One region of the Paenibacillus sp. FSL H8-0168 genome, then DNA from elsewhere that is predicted to be linked to it. Evidence: riboswitches for the same ligand, from Rfam matches in the RefSeq annotation. Region 1 holds a riboswitch; the other holds the start of a gene.

What was found. Region 1 has a riboswitch for cyclic di-AMP ahead of MHI21_RS20495 (TrkH family potassium uptake protein). Riboswitches for the same ligand answer to the same signal wherever they lie in the genome.
Region 2: it holds a riboswitch for cyclic di-AMP, as region 1 does, so the genes downstream of both, MHI21_RS00560 (C40 family peptidase) here and MHI21_RS20495 (TrkH family potassium uptake protein) in region 1, are expected to answer to the same signal.

What each region holds. Positions count from the first base shown of each region.
Region 1 covers NZ_CP151948.1:4,631,926-4,639,531, reverse strand. Annotated here, with positions in the region: gene MHI21_RS20500 (type II CAAX endopeptidase family protein) at 1-1,300, opposite strand, end outside; cyclic di-AMP (ydaO/yuaA leader) riboswitch at 1,562-1,714, shown strand; gene MHI21_RS20495 (TrkH family potassium uptake protein) at 2,125-3,465, shown strand; gene MHI21_RS20490 (TrkA family potassium uptake protein) at 3,658-4,335, shown strand; gene MHI21_RS20485 (LysR family transcriptional regulator) at 4,341-5,246, opposite strand; gene MHI21_RS20480 (succinate dehydrogenase cytochrome b558 subunit) at 5,473-6,147, shown strand; gene sdhA (succinate dehydrogenase flavoprotein subunit) at 6,241-7,606, shown strand, end outside.
Region 2 covers NZ_CP151948.1:133,287-140,892, reverse strand. Annotated here, with positions in the region: gene MHI21_RS00570 (M1 family metallopeptidase) at 1-1,397, shown strand, start outside; gene MHI21_RS00565 (hypothetical protein) at 1,409-2,236, shown strand; cyclic di-AMP (ydaO/yuaA leader) riboswitch at 2,513-2,650, shown strand; gene MHI21_RS00560 (C40 family peptidase) at 2,656-3,156, shown strand; gene MHI21_RS00555 (GNAT family N-acetyltransferase) at 3,462-3,968, shown strand; gene MHI21_RS00550 (4a-hydroxytetrahydrobiopterin dehydratase) at 4,047-4,346, opposite strand; gene MHI21_RS00545 (hypothetical protein) at 4,464-4,757, opposite strand; gene motA (flagellar motor stator protein MotA) at 4,945-5,739, shown strand; gene motB (flagellar motor protein MotB) at 5,732-6,559, shown strand; gene rluF (23S rRNA pseudouridine(2604) synthase RluF) at 6,695-7,396, opposite strand; gene MHI21_RS00525 (PAS domain S-box protein) at 7,447-7,606, opposite strand, start outside.

The DNA.
Region 1 (7,606 bases):
CTCCAATACCTGCCATCCAGGCCATAATCGGCAGTAGCCATGGATAAGCCATATTGTAAGGGGATTGCGTGGCATCTGTGGTGGAGAATGTATTAAATGTGCGCTCCAGTATAAAGAACAAAATGGATTGTACCCCGAGTAAAATAAAGGCCCACAAGTAGCCAACATACATACTGCGAAGCACATACAGCCCGTAGCCCGGCTCTTTTGCACGTGGCCATGCATTCAGTCCAACCTGACGCATAAGCCCGTCACCGCCGACCAAGGAGAAGTAGAGCGCTACAGCCATGACGAAGGTAACACCAATCTGGAAAACCATAAGAAATATAAGCATGCCCTTACCGCCTGCTTCTGCTTGCAATAAAGGCAGCATGTTCATGGTCCCAGCTATACTAGCAATAAAGTATACAACGGATAGAACAATGCCGCGTACAAATGAAGTATGTCGTCGGGTGAGTGACGCATACACAATGGCAAGTACACCCAGTACAAAGCTAAATAGGGCATAACCCGCATAGGTCATCCAATTCGCCCAAAATGTTTGCTTTTCGATATAATCGGTATAGGACGACGGGGCCGAAAAGCTTTGAGTGAAGGAGCGAACATCACCGTCTTCAAAAGTAAAAGCCAATGTAAGTACCGAGGCGCCGATTTTTTTATCGTCTACGGTATACTTTAATCCGCCTTCTTGTTCAGTGGTCGCAAGCTTCAAATCCGACGGCTTAAAGCCAAAGCGCTTGACCCATACTGCGGCCGCCTGCTCCTTGGCTTCGAGGGTCATGCCGTCCTCAGCCACACGTACAAGCCTGTTACGTGCTTGTTCATCCGTAGAAATATCAGCCTGTGTGTAATTGGTATTGGAGGTGATTCGTTTAAAGCTAACGACCTTGCCAGTGGATAAATCCACATGAATTTGCAGCTTACTCTTCGCTGAGGATTCAGGCAGATCGACCCGAAAGGTTTCGTAAGGGTAACGTTTTTTCCATGTACGGTCGTACTGTTGAAGCAGTTTTTCTCTAGATAAATAACCGTACAAATCTGTTTCGGCCTGATAGGTCACGACGGGCTCCTCAGGCTGTGATTCAGTATAGCCCAGCTCGGAGCGGGCGAAGTCCAATGCGTGTATGACCGCTTCTTGTTTGCTGATGACCTTTGCGTTCATTACTGATTCTGGACTCGGATTGCTAAGCGAGGGAATAAGCAATTGAAAGATAAAAAAGCAAATCAGGCCAATCCCGCCCAGCAAGCCTAATTTTTTGAAGTTGGCCGTGAGCACGACCGGTTTCCCGATAGGATTCATGAGTTTCCTCCTTAATCTGTAAATAAGAACATCCATTAAAGATATCATACTGCACAGGTTCCCGCCAACAGACTAGCGATATTCATGAAAATAGAGTGAAAGCACTTTAAAGTTCCAATAAAATTAGATAAGCTGCGATTAAACGATGCCCATTCGCAAAATAAAGCCAATTTCACGTTTTTTCGGCGAAATCGGTTTTGTGATCTGGATATAGAAGGATTATAATCTTGAGGCAATGCCTATAAAATACATAGGTAATGATATACAGTTGAGCCGAATTTCTATGGGAAAACGGGGGAACCATGTTACTGGGGTGAATTTTACAGCCGATCCTGCTGGATCGGAAGTGTAAATAGGGCATACTGTGCTGCCCGAATCCGTCAGCTAACCTCGTAGGCTATGAGCAGGAACCAAGTCAGGCACTCGGTTTTCCGGTGTCTTTTTTTGTGCGTATAAAAGTGTTTGGATTGGTTAGACCGCTGCGGGTGCAGATTATTCTTCCGATTGCTGTTATCCCCGGATTTTTTGATTGTATACCCCCTTTAATGGTTAAAATCCGGAGATAAAGGCAAACGCTTCGCTTCTTCAGAACAATTCTGCCCCCTTCGCTACTGCGCGCCATTAGCACAGGGGGATCGAATAGTGCTTGACATGCATTCTTCCTGTATTCAGGGAATGCTAATTATAGTTACTTAAGGTTTGGAAAAATCAAAAAATTCAGGGGCAACGACGATCGGAAGATCAAATGGAACGCGTAGCGAGCTTACACCGTATTAAATCACTGTTTTTATAGTTTTAAGGATTAGGAGAGAAGTGATGAATAGATGAATCCCAATGCAAGCTGGCTTCGGCTTTCTCCACCGCAGATATTCGTTGCGGGCTTTGCCATTATCATTCTTATAGGTAGTTTATTGTTAATGCTGCCGATCTCCAATACAACAGGAAAGCCACTTGCGTTTATAGACGCTTTGTTTACTGCCGCCTCTGCGACCTGTGTAACCGGGCTTGTCGTAAAGGATACCGGGCTCTTTTTTACCACTTTTGGTCAAGTTGTCGTCGTTGCGCTGATCCAGATCGGCGGTCTTGGCTTTATGACCATGGCTACCTTGATTGCACTGGTGTTCAAGCGTCGGATTTCCTTGCGGGAGCGTCTCATTTTGCAGGAAGCGATGAATCAGACTTCTGTAGAGGGAATTGTCGGGTTAATCCGTAAGGTATTACTGTACTCACTGGTTATTGAAGGCGTATGCGCTACGATATTCTCGGTTCGCTGGTCCTTTGATATGCCTGTAGGCAGGGCGATTTATTTTGGAATCTGGCATGCCATCTCCATGTTTAACAATGCTGGTTTTGATTTATTCGGTGAATTTCGCAGCTTGACAGGTTATGTATATGATCCGATTGTTAATTTTACCGCAATGTTTCTAATTATTTCTGGCGGCATTGGTTTTGTAGTGATGTCAGACCTGGCAGAATATCGCAAGCGCAAGAGACTGTCCTTGCATACCAAGGTGGTACTCAGCATGACGGGCGCTATGATTGTAGTCGGCACGCTCGTGATTTTTGTATTTGAGTTTACGAATCCAAAGACTCTTGGCTCGCTTGATTGGGGTGGTAAGCTACTGGGATCTTTATTCCAGTCCGTTACTCCCCGTACCGCAGGTGCCAATACGCTGGACATCGCAGGCTTGCGGCAGGCTACGCAGTTTTTTATCATCATACTCATGTTTATTGGGGCTTCCCCTGGCTCCACTGGAGGCGGGATTAAGACCACAACATTCGCCCTGCTCATTGGAGCAGTGATTTCGATGCTGCGGGGGCGGGAAGATATTGTACTGTTCAAGTACCGACTTGCGCAGGGACGAATTTACAAGGCTTTGACCATTACACTGCTGGGGTTGCTGTTCGTGATCGGGGTGACCATGATTTTGTCGGCAACCGAAGATCATCATTTTCTGATGATCTTGTTTGAGACGGTGTCTGCGTTTGGTACGGTGGGGCTGTCGATGGGGCTTACACCTGATTTAACAGTCATAGGTAAGCTGGTGATTACCCTGACGATGTTTGCAGGTAGACTGGGGCCACTCACGCTAGCTTATGCACTGGGGCCGAAAAAGGGTAAAGAATTATATCGTCATCCGGAAGGCAAAATGATTATAGGATGAATCATTTCATATACATTTCGTTGGTTTAATCATTTCAGGATTTTGCAAAATTCGATACCAGTCGCTCCGAAGTCAAGATATAGACGAACTAAACCATTTCGATCTATATCTTCTTCATTGGAAGTCGCTTATGGGATTTTTGCAAAATCCCCATTTATGAAATTGATTCAGATAAGGAGTTTTCGAGTAGATATGAAAACGCAGCAGTTTGTAGTTATTGGCTTGGGGCGGTTTGGCTCAAGCCTGGCTTTGCAATTGGTGGATATGGGGTGCGAGGTGCTAGGCATTGACCGGAATGAGGATGTTGTGGACAGTATGAGTGAGATGTTGACACATACTGTCGTGGCGGACGCTACCGATGAAGACTCGTTGCGATCACTGGGCATCCGTAATTTCGATTGTGGCATTGTTGCTATTGGTGATGACATTCAGGTAAGCATCCTCACCGCCATTTTGCTGAAGGAGCTGGGTGTGAAAAAAGTTGTAGCCAAAGCCATATCTGTGCTGCACGGGCGTGCGTTAGAAAAGCTCGGTGTGGACCGGATTATTTATCCAGAACGGGATATGGGTATCCGGGTGGCTCACCAGCTAGTCACGCCTAATTTGCTCGATTATTTGGAGTTGTCTAAGGAATACAGTATTGTGGAACTCAATGTACCTGCATGTCTGAATGGCAAAACGCTAGCAGAGCTAAATGCCCGTACTCGCTTTGGTTGTAGCGTCGTGGCGCTTCATACAGCGAACGGTATCCTGATCGCACCGACGGCTATGGATCGGCTAAAAGCAGACGATATTATGGTCATCATCGGTTCGAATGACAATATCGGTCGCTTTGAGGATGAGGTTGTTAATGTTAATGAAGAGGATTAAACCCTCTACACCATACGGTAGCCTGCAAACGAAGCCCGTGTCTCGCTAATCCAGCGTCGTGCTGTCGGACCGAGATCGGTCGTCTCCGAGTAAATGAGGGAGGTCGTTCGGCGTGTCTCCTTCAAATCGGGCAAGTACAATGCAGTGAGTCCATTATCCCGCAATAGTTCGCTACGCAAATAGGATTTGGGCAGCAAGGCTGAAGCCTTACAGGTTGGAAGCAGGCGTACAATCGCCTCGAAAGAGTCGATTTCCATACGGATATCCGGCATGATGCCGCTGCGCTGGAACAAGTCATCCGTCAGACTGCGGTACCAGGTCCCTTTGGAGAAAATAATCATCGGCAATCCTTGCAGATCTTTCATCGAGGCTGTTCCTGTCTTGACCGTTAATTCATGTCCGATGGGAACGACGAGCTCCAAATGATCATCAAATAGCGGAATGCAACGCAGTCCAGCTTCATGAATGGCAGACCCGACAATACCGGCGTCTGCTTTTTTGTCACGTACAAAGGCGACGATTTCATGGGTTTTACCGGTGAGCAGCTTCAGCTCGGTTTGAGGATGCTTGCTCATGAAAGCTTCGACGAGGGTAGGCAGCGTCGTTTGGAGCGTCGTGAGGCTTGCGCCGAGTGTAAGCATACTCTGGGCTTCATTTTTGTGCTGGGACAGCTTTTGTAAAAAGCGAAGCTGTCGTTGCCGTTGCTCTAGCGCGAATGTATAAACAAATCGGCCAGTGGACGTAATTTCGAGCCGTTTGCCCCGACGATCAAAGAGATTCACACCCAGCTCTTCCTCCAGCTTGGCAATTTTGCGAGACAGGGCAGGTTGGGACAGATTCAGCAGTTTGGAGGCTTTATTCAGGCTGGACTGCTCGACAATGACGGCAAAAGCGTTCAAATCCTCAAACAAATCATCCACTTCCTCTCTATATGCAAAAAAGACATAATAATTAATACGTATATTGCAATTCCATTATAAGCCGAAAAGGAGTAACATGAAAGCGACACAAGATGTTCACACTTTTGTTTTTCCTTATAAGGGACACCTTGTTGGACATTTCCTGTCGGAAACTGTCAATTTATATGTTATATTACTATTGAAAACGCTATTATCGGGAGAAGGGAGCATGACCTAGATGAGAGGATTTTATTCCAGAAAGCTGCATTCGCTTCTTGGCGTCATTCCGCTGGCTCTATTTTTTGTTGAGCATTTGGTGACGAACTTCACAGCGGTGGAGGGCGGCAAGGAAGGATTTAATCGCAGCGTGGCCTTCCTGAATGGTTTGCCACTGGTTATTGTGCTAGAAACGTTATTCATCTACTTGCCATTACTGTTCCACGGAATTTATGGCTTGTATATTGCTTATCAGGCTGACCCGAATGTCAAAAGATTCGGCTATTCACGTAACTGGCGCTTTCTGTTCCAGCGTATTTCCGGCGTCATTACATTTGTATTTATTATCTGGCACGTATACGACACGCGCTTTCAGGTGGCTCTGGGTAATGTAACCCATGAGGAGCTAGGCGGAGTCATGCATGGCATCGTGACGAACCCGGTTTATTTCATTTTGTATTTAATCAGTGTCGTTTCGGCATCCTTTCACTTTGCTAACGGACTGTGGGCATTTATGGTTAGTTGGGGGATTACCGTGGGACCACGTGCGCAAAAAGTATCTTCTTATATCTGTATGACCCTGTTCGTGGTGGTGTCTATCGGCTTCATCGCTTCCCTGCTTGCATTCCGCAGTGCGGAATTTCAGGAAACGGCAACTGCCTTGGTGCAATGCGGCGCTTTTAAACAGCTACTATAAACGACTCATATCAATTATACATCGTGTTGAGATTCTATTTTCAAACGTAAAAGGGGATTTGGTTAAAATCCTGAAAAAAAGGAGTGAGCAGAAATGGCAGCATCCAACATTATTGTCGTGGGCGGCGGTCTGGCAGGTCTAATGGCTACGATCAAGGCGGCAGAGGCGGGAGTTCACGTTCATTTATTTTCTTTGGTTCCGGTCAAAAGGTCCCACTCCGTTTGTGCTCAAGGCGGCATCAACGGTGCGGTTAATACCAAGGGTGAGGGAGACTCACCATGGATTCACTTTGATGATTCAGTCTATGGGGGGGACTTTCTGGCCAACCAGCCTCCGGTAAAAGCGATGTGCGAAGCGGCTCCGGGGATCATTCATCTCATGGACCGCATGGGCGTCATGTTTAACCGGACACCGGAAGGACTGCTGGACTTCCGCCGCTTCGGCGGTACCCAGCATCATCGGACCGCCTTTGCCGGTGCGACGACAGGACAGCAGCTTCTGTACGCTCTCGATGAGCAGGTACGGCGCTGGGAATCTGCGGGTTTGGTAACCAAGTACGAGAACTGGGAGTTTTTACAGGCTGTACTGGATGATGAAGGCATCTGTCGAGGGATTTGCGGGCAGGATTTGCGTACGATGGAAGTGAAGACTTTTGCGGCGGATGCAGTTATTTTGGCGTCTGGTGGCCCCGGGATTATTTTCGGTAAAACCACGAATTCCGTCATTAATACGGGCACGGCTGCCGGTGCAGTGTATCAGCAAGGCGTACGCTATGCGAACGGTGAGTTTATCCAGATTCATCCGACGGCTATACCAGGTGATGACAAGCTGCGTCTCATGTCCGAGTCGGCAAGGGGAGAAGGCGGTCGTATTTGGACGTATAAGGACGGTAAGCCATGGTATTTCCTCGAAGAAAAGTATCCGGCTTATGGAAATCTGGTCCCTCGTGATATTGCGACACGTGAAATATTCAGTGTATGCGTTGATGATGGACTGGGTATTAATGGCGAGAACATGGTCTACCTCGATCTGTCCCACAAGGACCCGAAAGAGCTGGATGTAAAGCTGGGCGGCATTATTGAAATTTATGAAAAATTCGTCGGTGACGATCCGCGCAAAATCCCGATGAAAATATTCCCGGCTGTTCATTATTCAATGGGCGGTATGTGGGTCGATTACAATCAGATGACGAATATACCGGGCTTGTTCGCGGCTGGTGAGTGTGAATTCCAATATCACGGTGCGAACCGTTTGGGTGCGAACTCGTTGCTGTCAGCCATTTACGGCGGGATGGTGGCTGGACCTAAGGCTGTGGAATACATCAAGGGCTTGAAAAAATCTGCACAGGATATAGCTACCTCCGTATTTGATGCAGCAGTTCATCAGCAGACGGAGAAATATGAGCGTATTTTGCATATGGACGGAAAAGAAAATGCTTATGTTCTTCATAAAGAGCTGG
Region 2 (7,606 bases), 1.3 Mb from region 1:
AGTTTGAGGTAAAACTGCCCGCCATCTTCGCTCGTATGGGTGCGACAGATGATTTTGTAATGGCAGGACAGTGGTTCCCGAAGCTCAGCGTCTACGAGACTGCAGGACAACGTGGACGCGCCGAGGAGGGCTGGAACCTCCACCAGTATCATGGTAACTCCGAGTTTTATGCCGATTTTGGAATTTACAGCGTACGGATTCGGGTGCCTGAAACTCATATCGTAGCAGCGACCGGATTTCCCACCCGTGGTGCCGTCCGACAGAACGGCCAAAAAATATATCAATTTTATGCCGATGATGTACACGATTTTGCCTGGTCCGCTTCACCCAACTTTGTAACCGTAGAAGAACCCTTTTCTTCTGCTGAAGTCCCTGGTGTCAAAATCAAGCTCTACCTTGACCCGTCGCACAAGGAGCTCAAAGGGCGCTATATGAGCGCTGCGAAGGCCGCCCTTTCGTACTACAGCAAATGGTACGGGCCTTATCCATATTCCACCCTATCCATCGTGGTTCCACCCAAATCAGGCAATGGAGCCGGCGGTATGGAGTATCCGACACTCATCACGGCCGCTGCTGCGGGTAATCTGAATCCTGGCTATAGTCTGGAACGGACATTAGTTCATGAGATTGGACATCAATATTTCTACGGAATGGTAGCCAATAATGAATTTGAGGAGCCGTGGCTGGATGAAGGCTTCACCTCCTATGCAGAGGAGCGGCTTATGGAGCAAGAATATGGGCTTACCCCTAACTTGCCATTACAATCGGGACAGGTAGCCTCCCCACAGCCGCTAAACCGTGAGTCATGGAAGTACGGCTCAGCTGCTGAGTACGCGCAAAATGCCTACTCTCGAGGCAAGCTGGTCCTACGGGGCATTGAACGTCAGGTGGGTATGAAAAAAATGGATCGCATTATGCGGACCTACGTCCAGACGTACCGATTTAAGCATCCGTCCTCAATGGATTTTCAACGTATCGTGGAGAGAGTCACCGGACGCTCATGGAGCCACTATTTTGAACAGTATGTATATGACGGCCAGATGGCGGACTTTTCAGTGGATCACATCACAAACCACAAGCTGGAGAATGGATATGAAGCAGTCGTGACGGTCAGCAAAAAAGGGGCGGATTATCCCAAGATCCCTGTCCAATTTACCTTCAAGGATGGTACCACGATATTCAAGGCTTGGGACGGCGCGGGGAAAAGCACAACTTTTCGGATCAAAAGTACTTCTCCCGTTTCCTATGTAACCCTTGATCCCTTATATACCATTGCACTGGAGAACAAGCATATTAACAATAGCCTAAAAGCCGAATTGGACGAAAAGCAACAAACCCGTTGGAGTGTAAGTGTAACCAAGCTGTTGGAGACACTGCTTGGAAGTCTGTCATGGTGAGGTGTCTATAGATGCGGACTGTTATAAAAGAGGGCTGGGCGCTGGTGCGCATACGATTCTATATCGTTATCATTTTATTTCTGTATCGACTACTGTGGGGGGTGTTTATCTATCGGCTGGTGCAGTCTGCCGTTATCCCGCTATTGCTCCGTTATCCTGATCAGGGTCAAAACGAGCTGGGACAGACCTTATTTTGGATGGAGAGTCAGATTGCTCTGATGGACAGCCGGGAAGTACATGTGTATTTGTGGATACTACTAGGGGCGACTGTACTACGCATACTGATCACTCCCTTCATTAGAGCCGGAATATATCAAAGTCTGCATACCGATGCGACTGAACCGCAAAGCCTGTCCTTTTTCAAGGGTATGAAACGCCATGGCATGTCGTCGCTGTTGTATTACACCATCGAGTTGGGACTGCTGCTGCTTCCCGCCTTTTGGGTAGTACCGAGACTCTACCCTATTGTAGCAGGAGCACTTCAATCTTCCTCTTATCTGCTGCATTTATTGCCCTATGTCATTGGATGGATGGCATACGGATGGTTCATTCGGCAGTGCATCCTGTATATGCAACTGGGTACTGTCGGTGGTCACGCCATACTATCGTCCCTGCTCGCCTTCTTTCGCCAGCTCCTCCCAGCTGTCGGTATATCCCTTTTGCTCGGTGCTTGTGTGCTGCTGGTCTTCGGTCTATTTGGCACCGTGGCGATGATTTGGACTGGCATGCTGGCGCTCATTCTCCAGCAATCGTATCATTTTGTTACTAGTCTGGTCAGGCTGTGGCATATCAGTTCGCAGTACAGACTATGGCATACCGATATCTCTAGTAGAAGCTAAGCCCTGCCTTTATGTTTTTTACTTCATTTCCGTCTGTCGAAAAACCTTGATTCATACTCGCGCAAACGACACATAACTGAATACTGTTAACAAGATCTGTTCCTGGGACATTAGGAGCAGATTTTTTTTGTAACTTTTTGTAATGAAACATTTGCCAAAGCCAGCCGTCTTTGTTACAATAATCGCAGTGAACTGATAGTAACAACTTTGTAATCTTTATTGTAACCTTTATCTCAAAAATAACGTTATTGTGAATACTGCTCTCCAAGGTGCACATCTTAAGTTAAGCCTAATTCCTGGCACCTAGGAAGCGGGGGAACCAGTTTGGGTGAATTGATCTCGCAACAGAGTGGTCATAGGGGAACCTTCTACCGAATCCTTAAGCTAACCTCGCAGGCATTGGAAGGGGTATATTTTTTTTGAAGAAGAAGCTAACGATCGCAGCTATGGGTCTTGCCATTGCCTTTACATCTTTTACATTCGGTGGCGGCAGTGCATATGCAGACTCTAAGATGGACCAGGTCATTCAAGATGCCAAAGGAACGAACTACAGAAGCGGAGGCACTACACTCGAGGGATTCGATTGCTCCGGCTTCACAATGTACGTATACAACAAACTAGGAATTAAACTTCCGCATCAATCCGGATCACAATTCAAAATGGGATCTTCTGTATCCCGCGATGAAATGAGACCTGGGGATCTGGTGTTCTTCAACACCACAGGAAGAGGCATTTCCCATGTAGGTATCTTCGTAGGTGAAGGGAAATTTGCCCACTCCTCGACTTCACGTGGTGTAGTAGTTAGCTCACTGAACGAAAATTATTACGCTAACCGCTATGTCGGTGCAAAAAGAATTATGAGCACAGACGCTTACCATTCTGTAGCTTCAGATATTCCTGATGACGATAACGTAGAATAACTAACGCACAGCAAGCTAACCCTAGCCGCAATTTGATTCTGGCCGGAATCGAATTGCGGTTTTTTATGTCCACAACATCAGCAATTATTATCTTTACTGACGAACTGAGACCTCAAAAGGTTTCAATTGTAGCGAACATCGTCGGTTTTACCGTCACCGCTGGGGGAGCATATGAGCAGTAATTCCTTCTTATTGAATGTATACCCGACTTAGGTATGAAATAAACACGCTTGCCATTCCTCTGCAACTTGTCTACAATCTGTTGTTAATGATTGAAGTACCTGTGTAAAAGGAGGATGGAACACATGCCGGCCTCAATATCCAACTATCGGATCGTACCGATGGACGAGCATCAAGCGGCTGCAATCTGTGAGTGGCACTATGATCCACCTTATAACATATACGGTTGGCTCCCCTGGGAACAAATGAAGGCGCTTGAAGTCGAATTTGGAAGTCCCACGCTTCGCCAAGAGCAATATGTTGCCGTACTGGATAAAGAGAACAAACTGACGGGATTTGCTCAATATTTTCCTATGATCGGTGTGACCCGGCTAGGTCTTGGAATGCATCCTGACAGATGCGGACATGGCAAAGGCTCTGATTTTGTCCGTGCCATTGCAGAGGAAGCTCAACGACGCAACCCGAAGAATGAAATTGATCTAGAGGTGCTCACTTGGAATGGGCGCGCTATCCGGGCCTACAAGGCGGCTGGATTTGAGCTTACAGATACCTATGAACGCCAGACTCCTGATGGCAAAAAACCATTTTATTGTATGGTATATCGTCCCGAGCACCCAACCCAGATTCTATGATAAAAGCGCCTTCGGCATACAACCACGATGTTGTATAGCGAAGGCGCTTTTATCATCATACGACAGATCATTACAAGCTCAATGACTGCTGCGCATTTTTTCAAAAGCTTCATTATATTGTTGGGCTTCCTTAATATCCACGGCCATAATACCGCCGTCGTCCCAAGAGGTCAAACGCAGAGTCACGGTCTTATAATCAATCGTAATAAATGGATGATGATTGAATGCTTCAGATATAGCGGCAACTTCATCCACGAATGCAATCCCTTTCATAAAACTGGAAAAATTATATTTTCGAACGATCCAACGTCCTTCCTCCAGTTCCCAGCCCTCCAGTTTCTCCAGATGTGCTTCAATCTCTTCTTGTGTAAAAGGCATGTTACGAACTCCTCCCCGTTTATACGGAAGCCTTTCGACCGCTTAAATACGGCCAAAACTACGATATATTGGTGTACATATTACCACGGCCCCGTTGATAAATCCATAAGACGGACCTCAAATCAAAGGGACTGACGTCAGCTCCTCGTCCCCAATAAGTACATAGATGCGATGCTGCTCCGGCTCATAGATCACAACGCTACTCCCTACAGTGATTGTGGGCTCTGTACCCAGTGCATAAAATAAGTCTTCTGCCAAAGCTTCATTGACTTCCTGACGTCCCGCCGGGTCCAGCCTGTCCCAATCTTCTGCTTCCATCTCAAAAAATTCATAGCTATCTGGGATGCGCCCCACAGCCTCTGTAAAATCGTTCAAAATTTGTTCATACTCACGCCCATGCTTTACTCCCATGCCATTTCCTCCAATGGTTCCGCCATTCAATACATAATCACCTTATTATACCGGAAATTCGCACTTAACAAAAAAGAGAGTTTTGTCGATAAATACTATAATCCGTCTTGTAATGACGCGCTTGGGGCAAGGACGACCCCGGCGGCATGAAAGGATTCAAAATCTATTCTCATGGATGAGGTGTATCATGCAAATTTCAACCATTATCGGACTTGTGCTCGGGATTGTGTCACTGGTCGTCGGGATGATCTTAAAAGGCGCTCCGGTCGTCAATTTGGTCAATAATCCCGCTGCTTACATGATTATTTTCGTCGGAACGGCAGCGAGTATATTTATGGCCTTCCCGATGGCAGAAATCAAACGGATTCCGAAGCTGTTCAAGGTTATTTTCACCGAACAAAAACTGTTAGACCGCAAAGAGCTCATTGGTACGTTTACCGAGTGGGCATCCATTACCCGTCGTGAAGGTCTGCTCGCCTTGGAGTCTAAGGTAGAGGAAATCGACGATCCCTTTATGCGTGGCGGCATGCGAATGATTATTGACGGCAATGATCAAGAATTCGTACGGGACGTTCTGATGGAGGATATCAACGCTACCGAGGATCGACATCGCTCTGGCGCACTGATCTTCTCCCAAGCCGGTATGTACGCTCCAACGCTCGGGGTACTCGGTGCGGTTGTAGGTCTGATCGCCGCTCTGGCTGACCTTAGTGACATGGAAAAGCTCTCTCATGCCATTGCAGCAGCCTTCATTGCGACGTTGCTCGGTATTTTTACAGGTTATGTCCTGTGGCATCCGATGTCCAACAAGCTGAAACGGTTATCCAAAAAAGAAGTGGAGCTTAAATTAATGATGGTCGAAGGTCTGCTTTCCATTCAATCGGGGATATCGACGATTGCCATCAGTCAGAAACTGACGATCTTCCTGACTCCGACCGAACGGGCTACGATGACCCAGAAGGATGGCGATTCCAGTGAGTAAAAAGAGACATGAACCGCATGAAGAGCATGCTGACGAAAGCTGGCTGTTGCCATATTCCGACTTAATGACCCTTCTGTTGGCTCTTTTCATTGTCTTATTCGGTATGAGCTCGCTCGACGCCAAAAAATTTGAAACTATGGCTCAATCCCTGAGTGCAGCTTTTAGTGGCGGCACTGGCGTGCTGGATCACTCGGCCGCGAATCCGTCGTCACAATCCATGGATATGGGCAAAAATAAAGAACAAGTATCACAACCCTTAAAATCGAAAGCTACTTCTACCTCTGAACTGCAAAAACAGCTTGCCCAGCGGGAAGAAGAAGATTTAAAAAAGCTTAAAAAACAGATGGATCAATATATTCAAAATAACGGCCTGTCACCTCTGCTGAATACCAAGCTGAACCAATCACAGCTGATGATCACCATTAGTGATAATGCCCTGTTTTCATCCGGGCAAGCCGAAGTAAAACCGGGAGCGAGAAAGCTGGCCAAGTCCATTTCTAGTATGCTCCAGCAGTTCCCTGGATATGATGTTATCGTATCGGGTCACACGGATAATGTACCGATCTCCAACAGCCAGTTCCCGTCCAACTTTGATTTGAGCGCCCAGCGCTCTCTGAATTTCTTGCGTATCTTGTTGCTCAATCCAGATCTCGATCCAACCAAGTTTGTATCCATCGGTTATGGCGAGTATCGTCCATTGGCAAGCAATCAAGATGGTCAAGGACGCGCCAAAAACCGTCGTGTTGAAATATCTGTTCTCCGCAAATATCAGAACGGAACACAAGTTATCAGTCCTACCTCAAGCTCGAATGAAGGTTGATTATGCATATGTTATATGAACAAAGGCACCGCCGCATTTTTATGCAGCTGGTGCCTCTTTGTTTAGTGTTTCCTGTACTCTGGCCCTTCAGATACGACGATCATACGCTGTAGGCTATACAAAGCCCCTCTGACATTAGCTAAGCGTATAATCGAGCATCTGGCCAAGCTCCTGCTTCTCAGCCTCTGTCAGGTCACGCCAGGCACCTTTCTGAAGGGACCCCAACCGAATATTCATGATTCGCAGCCGTTGCAGTTTTTTAACTTCATAACCGAAGGCAGCACACATACGCCGGATCTGACGATTTTTTCCTTCAGTCAGGATAATACGGAATACATACTCAGATACACGCGTCACCTCACAAGGTAGCGTCCGCTGGCCGAGTATTTTCACCCCGCTGGACATGCCCTGCACAAAAGACGGTATAACAGGGCGATCCACCGTTACGATATATTCTTTCTCATGCTTGCCTTCTGCCCGTAAAATCTTATTTACAATGTCCCCATCATTGGTAAGTAAAATGAGACCTTCCGAATCCTTATCCAGGCGTCCAATCGGGAATATCCGCTGTGGGTGCCCCACAAAATCAACAACATTGCCTCTAATATGGCTCTCGGTTGTACTTGTAATGCCCACCGGCTTGTTCAATGCAATGTAGACGTGATCGGACTTCTCGCGCAGTGGCTTGCCATTTACGCGAACATCATCGCCTTCTTCCGCTTGACTACCCAGCACAGCCACTTCGCCGTTAATCGTCACGCGGCCGCTCTCTACCAGCTTGTCCGCCTCGCGGCGCGAGCAAAAACCGGTTTCGCTGATAAACTTGTTAATGCGCAACCTGTGTACCCTCCATTTCTACTAACACACTTCCTCCTGCGCCCAGCCCGTTACTCCGGCTTGGCAATCGGAAGCTGCACCAGGGCTGTCGTTCCCTCTCCCTCTGTGCTTTCAATATCCAGTGTGCCTTTATGACTCTGTATAATACGCTGACTGACCATAAGTCCTAGTCCTGTCCCTGTTTCTTTGTTTGTGAAAAAAGGTTCTCCT